One region of the Zhaonella formicivorans genome, then DNA from elsewhere that is predicted to be linked to it. Evidence: riboswitches for the same ligand, from Rfam matches in the RefSeq annotation. Region 1 holds a riboswitch; each other region holds the start of a gene.

Region 1 (5,576 bases):
CCACAGCTTCTGTCCTATAAGCTGTGGCCCCTACCCCCACGGGGTCCAGGATCACAGGAATTCTCCGCTTATTTGCCTCTTTCCCCGCTAAAAGCATGGCTTCCATTTTGCCCTTATTTAAAGTACCAATGTTTAGGACCAAACTTGCGGCGTGAGTTACCATCTCCTCCACTTCCCCTACGTCATCAGCCATAACGGGGGAGCCGCCCAGAGCCAGCACTATATTAGCGCAATCGTTAGCCGTAACATAGTTAGTAAGGTGGTGTATTAGGGGCCTTTCCTTTCTTACGCTTGATAAGATTGCTGCGATTTTTTCATATATTTCCAATTTCCAACCCACCCCAAGAGAGCAACGTAGATTATTGAGGTCAGAACCATCACGGGAACAGTAGTCCCCAAAATAAAGTCAAATCTGATCAGCATATAATACAACCCAATTCCTATTAGCCAAACTAGCATAGAGCCCCAGTTGATCAGCAGCTCTTCACTGATTTCCCGTTTTTTTCTGGTGATAAAATAATCAGTAAATAGTATTGCAAAGAGCGGAGCAAAAACTGACCCTATTGCATAAAGGAAATTTTCATACTGCTCTATGGGTACAATCACAGCAATAATAGTACCTATAATCCCCATGACAATAGCTACATTTTTCTCATTAAGTTTAGGGAAAATATTTAAAAACGTTACCCCAGCAGAGTAAACATCCAGAAAAGTAGTGGTCACTGTGGATAAAATAATAATGCCCAGCGCTGTAAATCCTAAGTTAGCTGCTATCATAATGGCCCCCGGTTCGGGATTGGCAAAGACGATCCCAGACACCATGCCGATGAGGTACATCCAGGAACTGCCCAGGAAATATCCCAAGAAACTGCCCAGCACAGCTCCCTTGGTATTTTTAGCGAACCTGGTATAATCTGCAATCAGCGGTAACCACGACAGGGGCATAATGACATTAAGCTCTAAAGCAGTTCCGAAACTGATTTCTCCCTCTACTTGAGCAGTAAAAAGCTCTCCCTTTTTGAAGACCACGTAACTTAGTACAATTGTCAGCAGAAAGAGCAATATCACTGCAGCCGCATTCAGCTTTTTAAAACCTGTCTGGCCGAGCATGATCCAAAGAATAATTAGCATCCCGATGACAATGCTCCACAAAGTAACATTGTCAAGAGACCACAGCATTTTGCCGATGATGTTCACGGAACGACCTCCGGAAATAATCATCACCGCCGTCCAGCCGATAAGCTGTAACATATTAAAAATGGAAAAGAGATAAGAGCCGTATATCCCAAAGGATATCCTGGTTGACATGATAGCCGGGGCCTTTGTATTGGCACCAATTATCCCTCCCAGAGCCAAAATGCCAACGCCGATTGCGTGTCCTAAGAGAATAACCAAAAGTCCAGTGCTCAACCCCAAAGGGGCTAAAAGTCCCCCAGTCATGATTTCCGCAATGGAGATGGCTGCACCAAACCACAGCAAAAAGAAATTAAACACCGACAAACTGCCTTGTCCCTCTATATTCATTACAACACACCTGCTTTCTTATATAAAATATAAAAATGATTCGTGGGCCCAACTCCTTTTCCAATAGCCAAAGAATGCTCAATAGCAATCGTGATGTATTGTTTAGCCTTCTCTACTGCCTCCGGTACGGAATACCCCAGTGCCAAGTTAGAGGCAATAGCAGAGGATAAAGTGCAACCGGTGCCATGGGTATTTTTAGTATGGATCCGATGGGATTTGTAATGATGCATCTCTTTACCGTCAAAAAGCACATCAACGGCCTCTTCATCCAGATGCCCCCCCTTGACCAATACGTTACGAGGGCCCATTTGAAAAATCACTTCAGCAGCTTCTTCCATTTCTTGTATATTTCTAATCTCCATCCCTGTAATAGCCTGGGCTTCGTGAATATTAGGGGTAGCAATGACTGCTAATGGCAACAGTTCCGCAATTAAAGCTTCTTTAGCTTCCGGCTGCAAGAGATTAAAGCCGCTTTTAGAGATCATCACCGGATCCAGCACCACGTTCTTAGCCCCGAACTTCACCAGCCCATGGGCAATTGTCTTAATGGCATTTTCTTGTGAAACCATGCCGATTTTAACCGCATCTACCTGAATATCCTCAAATACCGCAGTTATCTGCTTTCCAATGATCTCCGGTTCTATATCCTGGACAGCCCACACCCCTTGGGTGTTTTGCGCCGTTACTGCAGTAATTACGCTCATGCCAAAAACACCATGGGCGGAGAAAGTTTTCAAATCAGCCTGAATCCCCGCACCGCCGCTGGAATCAGAACCCGCAATAGTTAACACTTTTTTCAACTTATACCTCTCCCTTCGTGAGCTCCTTTAATGCTTTGTTTCTTTCAAAAAGACTTAAGACCAAGTAGCCGATTATGCTTCCCCCTACCGTACTCATTAAAAAGGGAGCTACATAGAAGAAGGCGGCTACATCCTTACCCAGTAAGAGTTTAGCAATGGGGTACGCAGCAAGGGCTCCTAAAATACCCGTACCAAATATTTCGCCCAGAGCGGCCCATAAATTGCTGTGGGTACCTCGAAAGAGCAGCCCTGCCAAGAATGCCCCCAACATGCTGCCTGGAAAAGCTAGCAAAGAGCCGGTACCCAGTATATTCCTCAAAAGAGAAATGGCAAAAGCGTTGGCAACAGCATACCAGGGCCCTAAGAGTACCGCTGACAGGACATTGATGGCATGCTGCACGGGAAAAACTTTAGCTGCTCCCACAGGAATGTAGATAAGGTGGGCAGACAAGGTGCCGATAGCCACAAGCATGGCAGATAAAGTAAGGCTTTTGGTTTTCATGCAACTTCTCCTCCTCTTTACCTTTAGCGCTGCAGGCAGGGGGTGCCAGTGAACTTCATCAGTGGAAGTATTTTCCCCCCACTTATGCTGGTTAAACCAATCGGGTTCAAAACTTCCGTTGTCTTCCACTTAGATAAGCAGGAGGCTTGTGGAGTTTAGAACGGGAAACAAAAGCACGAACCCTGATTCAGGATTCGTGCTGAAGATGCGTAAATGAGATACACTAGCTGACTTTCCTCCGCTGGCATTATCCAGATCAGGTATAAGGGTTTAAGATATCATCGGATCTTTATCTCAGCCGGCCTCACCCAGCTCCCCTAGCGCTAAAAGATATTTAATTTTCTTTAAAATTATTCTAGCATAACTCTACTTAATCTTCAATATTTTTCCATAGGCGTAATCCTCATCTTTACCTCCTGGCTTTGCAAACATCAGCAGTAAGACGAATACTCCAAAAACTGTGATAAAATCCGGAACCCTCTCCTATTTCTTCCAAAATTCCTGTCATAAAAAGTTAATCTTAATATAAAATTAGAAGAAAATCCTCAATAAATAACCAATGGATGTATGATCATGTCTTTTTATAAGTTGCAAAAAAGAGGCAATCTATGCGCAGCTATGAAGATAAAACTTTGGAAAAAAGTTACTGCAGGTGCTGGAGGCTGCTCGTGTTGCCTGTGTATTACACTGACAGGATTAACCATATAAAAAAGGACTCGTGCAATTTCGTAAATCGACGAATCCCTTACATATCTGGTGCCCGGGACCGGAATCGAACCGGTACGGGATTTGAGGTCCCGCAGGATTTTAAGTCCTGTGCGTCTGCCAGTTCCGCCACCCGGGCAATATTTATTTGGAGGCGACGCCCGGATTTGAACCGGGGAATAAAGGATTTGCAGTCCTCCGCCTTAGCCACTTGGCTACGTCGCCACATAAAATGGAGCGGGAAACGAGATTCGAACTCGCGACCCTCGCCTTGGCAAGGCGATGCTCTACCACTGAGCTATTCCCGCATCAGCAAAGGCAAGGCCAAATCCCTGCCTGGTATTTTAAATGGTGCCTCAGGGCGGAATCGAACCGCCGACACGAGGATTTTCAGTCCTCTGCTCTACCAACTGAGCTACCGAGGCAAAACTATGGCGGAGCCGACGGGAATTGAACCCGCGATCTTCGGCGTGACAGGCCGACATGTTAACCGCTACACTACGGCTCCTCATGGTGGGCGATGACAGGATCGAACTGCCGACATCTTGCTTGTAAGGCAAGCGCTCTCCCAGCTGAGCTAATCGCCCTTGTTTACCGGAACAGAACTTATTTTATCTCATTCCGGCTAACTTGTCAATAATTTTTTATTCGTAATTCTACGGTAATTCTACGCACTTTGCCGTTCAGAACAGTTCCTATTATAGCATGGGCTAAAAACAAAAGTCAAACACTAACCCTTAACTGGGACCTTAAAACGCTAAGATAGCTTCCCGTACCAGTTTTGCCGCAAGCAAGGCTGTGCGCTGAGACTGATCGACCATAGGCAAAACCTCTACAATATCCATTCCCACTACCGGCAACTTGCTCATAATATTAATAGCCTTAATAATTTCCTTGGCAGTACATCCTCCCGGCTCAGGAGTGCCTGTACCCGGCGCAAATGCAGGATCAACTACGTCAATATCGATGGAAATATAGACTGGACTGCCTTTCCAATTCTCCACAACCTGCTCCAGCGGACCAAGCAGTTCATCTATAAACATGTTGGTGTGCTCCCGCGCATACTCAAACTCTTCCCTGGTTCCCGAACGAATACCAAACTGGTAAAGCTGCTTTTTGCCAAGCAGCTCCGAAGCATACCTCATTACAGTAGCATGAGATTCCACTTCACCAATATAATCACAGCGCAAATCAGCGTGGGCATCAAAATGTAAAACTGCCAAATCAGGATACTTTTTCACCATAGCCTTAATAACAGCCAATGAGATTAGATGTTCTCCGCCCAGGAAAATAGGAAACTTCCCGTGTTCCACAATTTCACCCGCCGCCAATTCTATCCTGTTTAAGCTTTCTTTCACGTTGCCAAATGGCAAAATCAGGTCACCGTAATCATAATAGTTATAATCCGCCAGTTCTTTATCCTGATAGACACTGTACTCCTCCAACCCTGAGGAGACCATGCGGATAAACTGGGGGCCGTTACGGGAGCCGGGGCGAAAGCTTACAGTAAAATCCATGGGGGCTCCTATAAGTACAAATCTGGATGTGTCGTAGTCATCGGAACTCCCCATAAAAACTCCGGTACGCTCCGTTAGAGGCATTCGTATCCCCCCTATTTCAATAAATCGCCCACAAACTTAGGTAAAACAAATGAAGCTTTATGTACTTCAGGAGTGTAATATTTGGTGTCTAATTTTCTTAATTTAGACATATCAAGCTTTTCAGGGTCATAAACCTTGCTGCCCATGGTAAAGGACCATAAGCCGCCAGGGTAAGTAGGTACATTGGCAGTGAACAGCTTGGTAATGGGGAAAAGGCTACTGATATCTTTAAACACCCTGCGAATCAGGTCTTTATTATAAAATGGCGACTCAGTTTGCGCTACGAAAATACCATCGTCTTTCAGCGCCCTGTGAATAGCAGCGTAGAAGTCCTTGGCAAAGAGACCTACTGCAGGACCAACTGGGTCGGTGGAGTCTACTATTACGATGTCATAATAATTTTCTTTTTCTTTAATATGCTTTATTCCATCCTCTACCAGTACC
Region 2 (5,576 bases), 770 kb from region 1:
CCAGCAGTTTGGCTGAAAAATGCTCCGCTTTTCTTAAAAAAATCCAGCTTAAAGTAAGATGAAAAGGGGCGAAGTATTTTTCAAAGCCGCAGTCACGGAAACGGAACCGCCGGCAGAGAGTGCGAGGAAAACCATCAACATCCCGGTGGTGTTGCCAAAACCGCCGAGGGTAAAAATAAGACTCCTGCATGGAGTCGTAAAAATTGCCATGGTTCATGCTTGCCTGCGGCTTCTTTTACAAAAAGGAACGCTGCATGATGATTTGGCCCGGCGGGTTGACCACGAATTCTTGGTCCCATTCTCCTCGGACCAATTTGCGCAGTAAGCGCAGCGACCCCTCCCGTTCTGCGAAGTTTACTCCCAAGTATGCGGCAACTTCCCGGGCATAATCCCGGTACCGGTCCAGCCCCTCCAGCTCCGTATAGATAAAAACTACGCGCTGGTAGTTGCTGTACATCTGATCAATAAAGGATTGGGCCAGCTCTTCGCCGTAGTCTTTGGCATACCGGCGGAACTCGGCAAGGGGCTCGGCTTCCTGGTCAATCCAACCTTTACTCAAATAAATGGTGGCGGGGAATTGTTCAAATTCCCGGTCATAAGCTGCTCTTGAGCCGAGGAGGAGGCTGATGCAGTCATGGGTTTTTGGCACCACCAGGGTATGTTTGGGCGATCTAAGATGGGCTGTGCCATTGGAACATAATCCATAACCGAAAAGCAGGGTGTCAAATTCCTGGGCTGCATCAATCCGCTGCTGCAGTTCCCTGGTTAATTTAGTAGGGACCCGGTGCAGCGCGTATTCCAGAAATTCGCATTCCAGTTCCGGAGGCTTCACCGCCAGCACCTCATCCTCCATAGTTTTGCAGGCAAAAATCTTACACTTCATAAATCTTTCCCTCTATGTCATCTTAGGTTATGCGTTTTTCTTTTACAACAAATTATGTCATAATTCAGATAATTGGCCGGAGTATATTATAAGTACATATATTAAGTACATATATTATAACTTGCAGTTCATTTCCTGCACAGGGAAAAAAACGGCATGTCAGGTAAAATACCTGTTTCTATTGGGCAAGTTTCCTGCCTAGACCATAAGCATAAAGCAATTGCCGGGCCTGGGTTATTACAAGTATATTTTTTTCCTAGAACTGCACAATATTTTAGGTGGTGAAGATTTAGACAAGTGGAAGGAGACAACCTGTGAAAATTAAACCAATAAACAAGAAATTGAAGCTCTATGGGTTTAATAACCTGACCAAAACGCTGAGCTTTAATTTGTATGACATCTGCTATACCTTAAGTCCTGAACACCAAAAGGAATATATTGAATACATAGACGAGGAGTATAACGCGGACCGGTTAGTAAGCATTTTGACAGATGTGGCTAAAATCATCGGTGCCAACGTGCTCAACGTGGCCAACCAGGACTATGACCCGCAAGGGGCAAGCGTTACCATGCTGGTGGCAGAAAATGAGGTGCTGCATGAACAGCCGGTGAATGTAGTTGATAATGAGTCACCGGGACCTTCGTCGGAAGCGGTTGTGGGACATTTGGACAAAAGCCATATTACAGTCCATACTTATCCGGAAAGCCATCCCTACAAAGGCATTAGCACGTTCCGTGCTGACATAGACGTTTCCACTTGCGGCCAGATATCACCCCTTAAAGCCTTAAATTATTTAATCACCAGCTTTGAACCGGACATCGCCATTATCGATTACCGGGTCAGGGGGTTTACCCGGGATGTAAACGGCAAAAAATATTATATCGACCATAAGATTAACTCCATCCAAAACTATATGACCGGTAAAACCCGGGAACTATACCAGATGATCGATGTAAATATTTATCAGGAGAATATCTTTCATACCAAGATGATTCTTAAGGAATTCGATTTGGACCATTATTTATTCGGGACTGCCAAGAAAGAACTGCCACCGGCAGAACGGAAAAAAATCAAGCAGCGCATCAAAAAGGAAATGCTGGAAATATATTATGGTAAGAATATGCCGACAGTCAGGGGCTAATTGAAAAATGTTTCGAGGAGTTGATTATATGCTTCCAATTCCCAAAAAATTTTTTGTGACTAGCGGCTGTGCGGAAGGTGATTCTGAGTTAACTGCTTTTGACGGGGCGTTGTTAAAGGCCGGCATCGGAAACATAAATTTGCTGAAAGTCAGCAGCATCCTTCCCCCCGGTGCCCAATTTGCGCCCGGTCTTGAGTTCCCAGCGGGGGCCATGGTACCTACCGCTTATGGTACTATTGTCTGCACCGAACCGGGTACCACGATTGCGGCTGCCATAGCAGTGGGCCTATCTGAAAGTTCTTTCGGAATAATTATGGAGTTAGTAGGCAAACTTACCAGGCAAGAGGCGGAAGAGAAAATCCAAGGCATGGTTCAAGAGTCTTTTGCCATGAGAAAAATGGAATTGAAAGAAATTAAAATCTCGGCAGCAGAACATACCGTACAAAAAATAGGGTGCGCTGTGGCAGCGGCACCCATGTGGTATTAGCAGTTAAAAAACTGCTTCCACAACCTCTTACCTTTATTTGTATTTTTTGCTTGTTTTTGTATTAGATATAGGCTAAAATAAAGATAAATTTAAATAAAACTGCATCTTGCACTAGGGGAGCTGAAGAGGTCAGCTGAGATGAAGAACCGATGAATTCTTTGACCCTTGAACCTGATCTGGATAATGCCAGCGTAGGGAAGTGACGCGTATCATGTACAAATTATTTTGTACGTTGAATTGTTAGCACAAATCTCACCTGGGATTTGTGCTTTTTATTTTGGCGTTATTTCCCGGAAAATGACAACTGAATTAAGCTGGTAACCATTAACTGGGGGGGATCCTTATGTCTAACTAAGTGTTAATGTGTTCAAAGCTATTCTCTTTTTTGAATTTATCCTAAGAAAGGTGTGAAGACAATGACCCAACTGGAAGCGGCTAAAAAAGGTATTATCACGGAGGAAATGGAGAAAGCGGCCCGGTTCGAAAAGATATCTGCGGAAGAACTGCGGGAAAAAATCGCCTCAGGGGAAGCAGTATTACCCTGTAATGTAAACCACAAAGGAATTACCCCTATGGCTGTAGGGAAAGGTTTATCTACCAAGGTAAATGCTAATCTTGGTACATCCGATGCTTATCCGGAAGTAGAAAAGGAACTGGAAAAATTGCATGCAGCCATTAAGGCAGGAGCAAATTCGGTGATGGATTTAAGCACAGGAGGAGATATTGACCAGGTTAGAAAAAAGATTATTGAGGCCAGTCCTGTGATGGTTGGTTCTGTTCCAATGTATCAAGTTCTGGTGGAGAACCAGAGAAAGGGCAAAGGCATGATTGAAATGACGGCAGATGATATTTTTGCCGGCATTGAAAAACACTGTGCGGACGGTGTGGATTTTATTACCGTTCACTGCGGTGTAAATTTGGAAGTCATCGAGGAATTAAAAGAAAAGGGTAGAGTTATGGACATTGTTTCCCGGGGAGGATCTTTTATCACGGCTTGGATGTTGCATAACCAAAAACAGAACCCCTTATATGAAGAATTCGACCGGCTTTTGGAAATCGCTAAAAAGTATGATGTTACTCTAAGCCTTGGAGATGGGTTAAGGCCCGGGTGTCTGGCAGATGCTACCGATGCTCCGCAAATTCAAGAATTAATGATCCTGGGAGGACTGGTAAAAAGGGCAAGGGAAGCAGGAGTTCAAGTGATGGTAGAAGGTCCTGGCCATGTGCCTCTAGACCAAATTGAAGCCAACATGAAGCTGGAAAAGACATTATGCTATAATGCGCCTTTTTATGTGTTAGGGCCTATAGTGACCGATGTAGCACCGGGGTATGATCATATTACCTCTGCCATAGGCGGCGCTATAGCAGCTTCGTCAGGCGCTGACTTTCTCTGTTATGTGACACCGGCGGAACATCTTGGCCTGCCTACGGTGGAAGATGTGAAAGAGGGGGTAATTGCAGCCAGGATCGCAGCCCATGCCGCCGATATTGTCAAAGGTGTAAAAGGCGCCTGGGAGTGGGATCTGGAAATGGCCAAAGCCAGGAAAGGATTGGACTGGCAAAAGCAAATTGACTTATCTATGGACCCTGAAAAAGCGGCTAAAATGCGCAAAGAGAAAAATGAAGATGATCAGGAATGCTGCACCATGTGTGGCAAGTTCTGCGCCTACAAGCTGATCAGCGAATATCTGGGAACTACATTTACAGGTTGTTAAGTTTACAAAGATGAAAAAGGCTGTATTCCCTTTAGAAGAAGATAAACCCCGCGAGGAATGCGGGGTGTTCGGTATCTATGCTCCCGGTGAGGATGTTGCCCGTCATACTTACTACGGGCTCTGTGCACTCCAGCACCGGGGGCAGGAAAGCGCGGGCATAGCAGTAGCGAATGGGCATGAAATCAAAATCCACAAAAATATGGGATTGGTAACGGAAGTTTTTGCTGAAGACATCTTTAAGCAGTTGAAAGGTAACTTGGCAATTGGGCATGTGCGTTATTCCACCACCGGGGAAAGTTCAATAGCAAATGCCCAGCCCTTAATATCCCCTTATAATTCAGGGAGCATTGCCTTAGCTCACAATGGACACCTGGTTGATGCAGTTGTCGTTAGATCCGGTCTGTTGAAAAAGGGACTGACTTTGCAGACAACCAGTGACAGTGAGGTTCTTTTAAAGTTTATTGCCAGTTTTAGCTCCATTTCGTTGCCTGACGCGTTGAAAAAATGCATGGCAAAGCTGAGGGGAGCTTATTCACTGGTGGTGATGACCGAAAAACAATTAATAGGCATGCGGGACCGGAGAGGGATGAGGCCACTCTGCCTGGGGAGGTTTGGTAAGGGTTACGTTCTGGCTTCCGAGACCTGTGCCCTGGATAGTATAGGTGCTGAATTTATAAGAGATATCAAACCCGGCGAAATAGTTTGTATCGACGAAAACGGTCTTAACTCCTTGCAGGTAACTCCTGCCTGCCACCGCAGCTTGTGCATTTTTGAATATATTTATCTGGCCCGCCCGGACAGCATAATTGACGGCGAGCAAGTGAAAACGGTGCGGCTGGCCCTAGGCCGGCAGTTAGCCCGGGAATGCCCTACTCACGCAGATGTGGTAGTGCCTGTACCTGATTCGGGAAAGCTGGCCGCACTGGGTTATGCCACAGCATTAGGAACTCCCCTGCAAGAGGGTCTCAAAAAAAACCTTTGGGTAGGTCGTAACTTCATTCAACCTACCCAAATCCTAAGGGAAAAAACCATTAAACTCAAATTCCGACCGGTCAAGGAGGTTGTTCAAAGTAAAAGTGTGGCACTGGTGGATGATTCCCTGGTACGCGGTACTACCGGTCGCCAAATCGTTAAAATGTTACGGGATGCGGGGGTTAAAGAAGTGCACTTGCTGGTGAGTTCTCCACCTATACGCTATCCGTGCTATTTCGGAATAGATATTTCAGACCGGAAGCAGCTGCTGGCTGCCAGATATAGCCTGGAAGAAATAAAAAGCTATATCGGAGTTGACAGTCTCCATTATTTAAGCCTGGAAAACGTGTTGCAGGTAATGCAGGCCCCGGCTGAAG
Region 3 (5,576 bases), 1.5 Mb from region 1:
GCACTATTTCCTGGCCGCTCTCAATAGAACCAATAACTCTCAGTCCCTTAGCACCGGCTTGCCTTGCTTCTTCCTGGATTTCAGGATCATGGGCTTTCATCACCAGGGCTGCCCCGGTGAATGGTTCATGCCCGTTAAACACCACATTGACATAATCGGGATCTAAAATACCCAGGTCGTACTGCACTTCGTGGGGATATGGAGATCCTAAAATGATGTCAATGGCCCACTGCCCGGTCAGTTGGGCCCCGTAAATACATGCAATTCCGAGGCGCAGTGCTTTACGGGCCAAAGAAACATAATCGCCATCCACATTGGTAAGACAGCTTGCCGCTGTGTCTTTAATCTCATGCAAGGGACCTGATGGATACAGGGCAAGCTTTCTCCAGAGTTCAACCCTTTGCCGCGGGGCAAATACGTCAATCACTTTGGAGGGCTCATCATAGCCGCGGTGCAGTTCCCAATGCAGAAAATCCGCCAATCTTATTGCCACGTCATTCACCGAACCGGAAGTGTCCAGTTCCAACTGTTTGGCAAAGTGATACATTTTTTCTGTATCTTTGATTTTGTAGGGGGTCTGTCCTAAGGCGGTTGCCTTTAAAGTCCTGATTGCTTCGTAAGCCTGGTAGGAATAAGTAGATGTACCCATGACATTGCGCAAGAGCATATCCCTCATTGCCATGGCGTTACGGTCTATGCCGCAAACCCCCAGTACCGCCTCGGCCTTATCAGAAATCCGGCAAGGGCCGTTAGTGCACAGTTGACAGCTGACCCCGGCAACACAAAAGTTGCAGCGAATTTTTTCCTGGGGCGAGAACCTGTCAAAAGTGTTTGATATTTTGTCCTCTTTCAAGCGCTCATACATTTCCTGAACGGAAGGATGTACACTGACTTTTTCCGTGGTAAATTTCATCAGATCACCTCTCTAGTTTTTTCGAGGTTAGTATTTCCACTAGCCTGCAAAAAATGCTGGAATCGGTGACAAAAAAAGAGGGAAGCTGTATGCTTCCCTCAGACCGTCGACAAAGTATTATTAGCCCTCGCACAATTGTAACCCTTGTACCGCTGCTCCAAAGACTATCGCCAAGAGCGCTGGCCTGCTCAGGCTCTATGCAAGCCTTATGCACGACCGCATAAGGGCGACTAGACTTCTGCCGGCCCTAAAGGACTGGAATTTCTATGCATTATGAAACATAATGCTAGAAATTCTGGCGCGCTCACGCTTGGCACAAGCCAAGTCTTCTTTACGTTTGACTTCCAGCGGCACGCGGTGACGCGACTTCCTATCGCTCCACCGCTCTCGCGGCGTCCGTGCCGCTCGTCCGCTTCCAGTCAAACTCTTCGCAGAGCGCTCTAAGGCTTGTCATAATGTCGCAGCTACACACAATGGATTACAATTTTTGCATTTGTCTACAAGCTGAGGGAAGCCGTAAACTCCCCTCTCCTAATCATACTTCTAAACAAGTAATAACAAGCTACATCTGCTGAGCAACAAAATTTTTCAAGGGCTTATAAAGCACTCCCACTACCACAACAGAAATCACCAATTCGGGCAACAGGTAAGCGCCGTTATACAGGATTGAATAAACCCAAGGATTCATGCCGGGAGGAGCGTAGGATGCCCAGATAATTACCCCCGAAAGCACATGGGAAACGAAGCGGCCGAAAACAGCCAAAACTACTCCGGCAAAAGCCCCGGCATAGTTTTTTCTGGCCAAGCCGGCCAACCCCAGGAGCCCGAATGCTACCACATAATCGAGTAAAATTGAGAGTATATGGTAAGAATATTTTGGTCCCAGGATAAACTGGAGCGCCCCGTAAACCGCTCCGGCAAACAAACCAGGCCCGAGTCCCCACCTGAGGGCATAAATCATCACCGGCACCATGCTCCCTGCCGTTACAGACCCCCCGTAAGGGGCTTCGAAAATTTTTACATAGCTCAAAATTTGAGCTAAAGCAATTAATACTCCTGCCTCTACCATCGCTTTAGTCGACAGTTTCCCCATAAGATACCTCCTACAAATAAAAAAATGCTGCACTGGATAATGCAGCATTGTAAGTAGCTATAGTTTCCCTACGCTGGCATTACCCAGATCAGGTTCACGGGTCGTGAGTATCAGTAGGAACTCCCTCTCAGCCGGACTCATCCAGCACCCCTCACCTATGCAGTTCTAGACATATTTTACCATAAAGCTTTGTATTCTTCAATTATATTTTTATCTTTGTCGTGTTTATCTTTGTTATCAATAATCTTAATTCTTAATTCCCATATTCACAGGGAATCAGGCTAACGTACTCATCCAGCTTGGCATCGGAAAGGCAGGCTTCGATGATCTGCCGGCCAACGGGATGCAACTCAGATGTCAGGAAATGTTGCAATTCCCGCTTAAAGAAATCAGTCAGTATTTTGGCTCCGGCTTGGTAACCTTCCTCCCCTACCTCCGGCTGCAGGTCAACCTGGAGGAACACTTTGGGCAGGTAGGTCCCGTCAATCTTCAGCGAATCCAGAGCATATCCCAAGAGAGGGCATTTGGCGGGAGTCAATTGTTCTTTCCTGAATTTGGAACTGCCGCGCCGGGCAATATACTCCCTGGCCATCCATTCAGCCATAAAGCCCACTCTAAAGACACCTATATACTGGTTGGGAATCAAAATGTACCTGGTGCTTGGTGTATCCATAATTTGCTCCAGCAGGAGATTGGCCTGGTCCACCATTTTCCCGGTGGCAAAAGGCCAGTAAGAACCTACCCCTTCGCTGGTCATGCCCTCTGTATCAGTAATGCTGGGGTTGGAATGTCCCCTGGGGGCAACCAGCCTCCACAGCCAGGCGAGGCTAGGCGGCAGTACATGGAACAAGCCGATAATGCCGTAGTTCGGATTATCCCTGGTGCTGGGCGGGGTCCTTACCCCGAAACTGCGAATGTTGACTTCCACCGGTTCATTGACAGTGTTCGGGAAAAACCTCCTAGGAACAATGACCCTGGGGTTTGGGCAGGGTTTCCCCGGTTCATCCAGGGTGTGCTCCCAGATCAAGCAGGTCGAACCCGGTGCAGCGTCAATATTTAAAAAGATCAAAGGAGCAGGCGGGTGGATAGTTAATTCCTCAATTTGGGGATCAGTACCGTACTTTTTAATATGGTCAACCCTGATAAACCAGCCCGCTTCGGCATCGGTTACAACCAGCCGCTTTTTGCCGTCCTGCAGCCCTGGAGGACATAACGCCATGTCATCGGTCACAGGCTGCAGTTCAGAGCTGTCTGAAATTTCCAGGTAATGCCTTTCCCTGGTCACAATATTTTCTCCCAGCAGCACCTTACCGTCGGCTTCCCGGTGAAACTGCTGGAGCATCTCGCTCTTACCGCCGCCGCTGGCCCCTTCATGCATTATGGTAAAAATATTTTCGTAGGGAGTGATAACTTTAACGGTGGATCCATGCAGAGTAACCCAGCCTTCTGTTTCCCCGATGTTTAACAGCACGCCGTAAATGCCTTTTTTGGCGCTTGGCCCCGGATAGAGATTATAGGAGAAAAGCTCATGGATGTTTTCTCTCCTGTTATGCACCACCACCTGCTTATTGTCGAAATGGGTGTGGCGGAAAGGCGGCGCCACACAGACGATAGCTTTCGGGGTGAATTCAGGAGGGATACGGTCGGGAGACAAAAACTCCTGTAAATCAGCCAAAGCCGCTGCAAAAAAGCCGGCATTGGCGGGAGCAACCAAAAGGGCCGGGTACCCTAAGGTTGAGCCCCCTGCCATAAAAGGCAGCACAATCAGGGGTTGCTGCTCCAGCCACTCAAAAGTTGCCGTGCGCAGCGGTTTGAAATCCTGACCGAAACGGTCTTTGTACCTCTCTTTATCCGTCTCCCCTTTGTCAGCAACAACCATGCAATCAGGATCTCTTCTTCTCATGTAAATATCGGTATAATTTACGGCTATGCCGTTCTTGCAGCGGGTAACGGTAGCTTCTACAATTCGCCCGATACCTGGGATGTCGTAAGCAACCTCATAAAAGTCCTTTCCTTTATTGCCTAGGGCCAGCTCCAGCAATTCTTCCCTGCTCCCGGGGATAATTACCTCGGTATTTTGTAAAATGTGCAGCAAATCCGGAGGCAACTTAAATTTAGCAAACATCTCTGTCATCTGTTCCTCTCCTCTCAGTACAAACCTACGCTGTACTTTTTTATTGAAAAAGCCAATAATAATAAGTACAGGCACTCATTATCATTGGCCTAAAAACTCTGATTTACCTGACAAAAACCGGCTAGCTAAGTTTATAAATTTTTATTATCATAACAAATCAGAGCATATCTTGCAATCCATTCCCGTTAAGTATACTGCATTACAGGCTGGAAATGCTCCTATGGGTTATTTAAAAATTCAACTTTCGCAGAAACAAAAAGCTAATTTTTCCTTGAAACACTGGTTGAGCAGTCTGCCGACTTGATGTGCTTGCAAAAAATAGTTCGTTGTTTAATGTAGATACAAAAAAAGATAGGTTGAGAGTCCATAATCTCAACCTATCTTCAAAAAAAATTTACGTTTCAACGCAAGACCCTCTAAATCAGTCCTTGGCGGGTCCTGGGCCACCGGAAAATCAAGTTCAATATTGCAGTGCTACTTTATTGCAGCAATGGCGAAAGTCTTCTCTTCAATATCAGACGGATCCACTTTTATTCTTGCTACTCCAGAATCCATTGCAGCCTGGGCCACAGCGGCAGCCACTTTAGGAGCAATTCGCTTATCAAAGGGATCGGGCATAACAAATTCTTCGCACAGTTCCTTATCGCTTACCAGCCCTGCAATAGCATGGGCTGCAGCTAGCTTCATTTCTTCGTTGATATCTTTGGCACGAACGTCCAAAGCTCCCCTGAATATGCCGGGGAAAGCCAAGGAATTATTAACCTGGTTGGGAAAATCGGATCGCCCGGTACAAACCACCCTGGCTCCTGCAGCTTTTGCAATGTCAGGCAGAATTTCAGGTATAGGGTTAGCCATAGCCATGATTATAGGAGCCTTAGCCATTGATTTTACCATATCCTGATTAAGGACATTACCTGTAGAGAGTCCGATAAACACATCAGCCCCAACTAATACTTCAGCTAGACTTCCCTTAACCTTTTGCTTATTAGTAAATTGACTAATCTCTTCCTTCTCTTTATTCATTCCCTCTGGCCGCCCGGCGTAGATCGCACCAAGGCGGTCACAAAGTATAGCATCCTTGACACCACTCTTCAACAGCAACTTGAGCACAGCAATTCCGGCGGCACCTGCGCCATTAATTACTACCTTAACTTCATCAATTTTTTTGCCAACTAGTTTCACCGAGTTTAACATGGCTGCCAGGGTAACTACGGCTGTGCCATGCTGGTCATCATGAAAGATTGGTATATTACACTCCTCTTTTAATCTGCGTTCGATTTCAAAACAATTCGGCGCTGCTATATCTTCTAAATTTATGCCGCCAAAAGTAGGCTCTAACATTTTTACAGCCTGCACTACTTCTTCTACTTCCCTAGCCCGTATACAAATCGGAAATGCATCTATTCCTGCAAACGTTTTAAATAATACGGATTTTC

Evidence for each region. Region 1 has a riboswitch for thiamine pyrophosphate ahead of thiW (energy coupling factor transporter S component ThiW). Riboswitches for the same ligand answer to the same signal wherever they lie in the genome.
Region 2: it holds a riboswitch for thiamine pyrophosphate, as region 1 does, so the genes downstream of both, thiC (phosphomethylpyrimidine synthase ThiC) here and thiW (energy coupling factor transporter S component ThiW) in region 1, are expected to answer to the same signal.
Region 3: it holds a riboswitch for thiamine pyrophosphate, as region 1 does, so the genes downstream of both, thiT (energy-coupled thiamine transporter ThiT) here and thiW (energy coupling factor transporter S component ThiW) in region 1, are expected to answer to the same signal.

Annotation. Positions count from the first base shown of each region.
Region 1 is NZ_CP085524.1:470,343-475,918, reverse strand. Features, by position in the region: gene thiM (hydroxyethylthiazole kinase) at 1-328, opposite strand, end outside; gene cytX (putative hydroxymethylpyrimidine transporter CytX) at 286-1,524, opposite strand; gene thiD (bifunctional hydroxymethylpyrimidine kinase/phosphomethylpyrimidine kinase) at 1,524-2,324, opposite strand; gene thiW (energy coupling factor transporter S component ThiW) at 2,326-2,826, opposite strand; TPP riboswitch at 3,043-3,155, opposite strand; tRNA gene EYS13_RS02365 (tRNA-Leu) at 3,581-3,670, opposite strand; tRNA gene EYS13_RS02360 (tRNA-Cys) at 3,681-3,756, opposite strand; tRNA gene EYS13_RS02355 (tRNA-Gly) at 3,765-3,839, opposite strand; tRNA gene EYS13_RS02350 (tRNA-Phe) at 3,881-3,956, opposite strand; tRNA gene EYS13_RS02345 (tRNA-Asp) at 3,964-4,039, opposite strand; tRNA gene EYS13_RS02340 (tRNA-Val) at 4,043-4,118, opposite strand; gene speB (agmatinase) at 4,281-5,132, opposite strand; gene speE (polyamine aminopropyltransferase) at 5,144-5,576, opposite strand, start outside.
Region 2 is NZ_CP085524.1:3,011,476-3,017,051, forward strand. Features, by position in the region: gene EYS13_RS14790 (DUF1638 domain-containing protein) at 236-883, opposite strand; gene speD (adenosylmethionine decarboxylase) at 1,198-2,025, shown strand; gene EYS13_RS14800 (pyruvoyl-dependent arginine decarboxylase) at 2,054-2,512, shown strand; TPP riboswitch at 2,616-2,727, shown strand; gene thiC (phosphomethylpyrimidine synthase ThiC) at 2,929-4,227, shown strand; gene purF (amidophosphoribosyltransferase) at 4,238-5,576, shown strand, end outside.
Region 3 is NZ_CP085524.1:1,944,188-1,949,763, forward strand. Features, by position in the region: gene cooS (anaerobic carbon-monoxide dehydrogenase catalytic subunit) at 1-913, opposite strand, end outside; gene thiT (energy-coupled thiamine transporter ThiT) at 1,476-2,006, opposite strand; TPP riboswitch at 2,055-2,168, opposite strand; gene EYS13_RS09595 (DUF4914 family protein) at 2,260-4,140, opposite strand; gene EYS13_RS09600 (NAD(P)-dependent malic enzyme) at 4,615-5,576, opposite strand, start outside.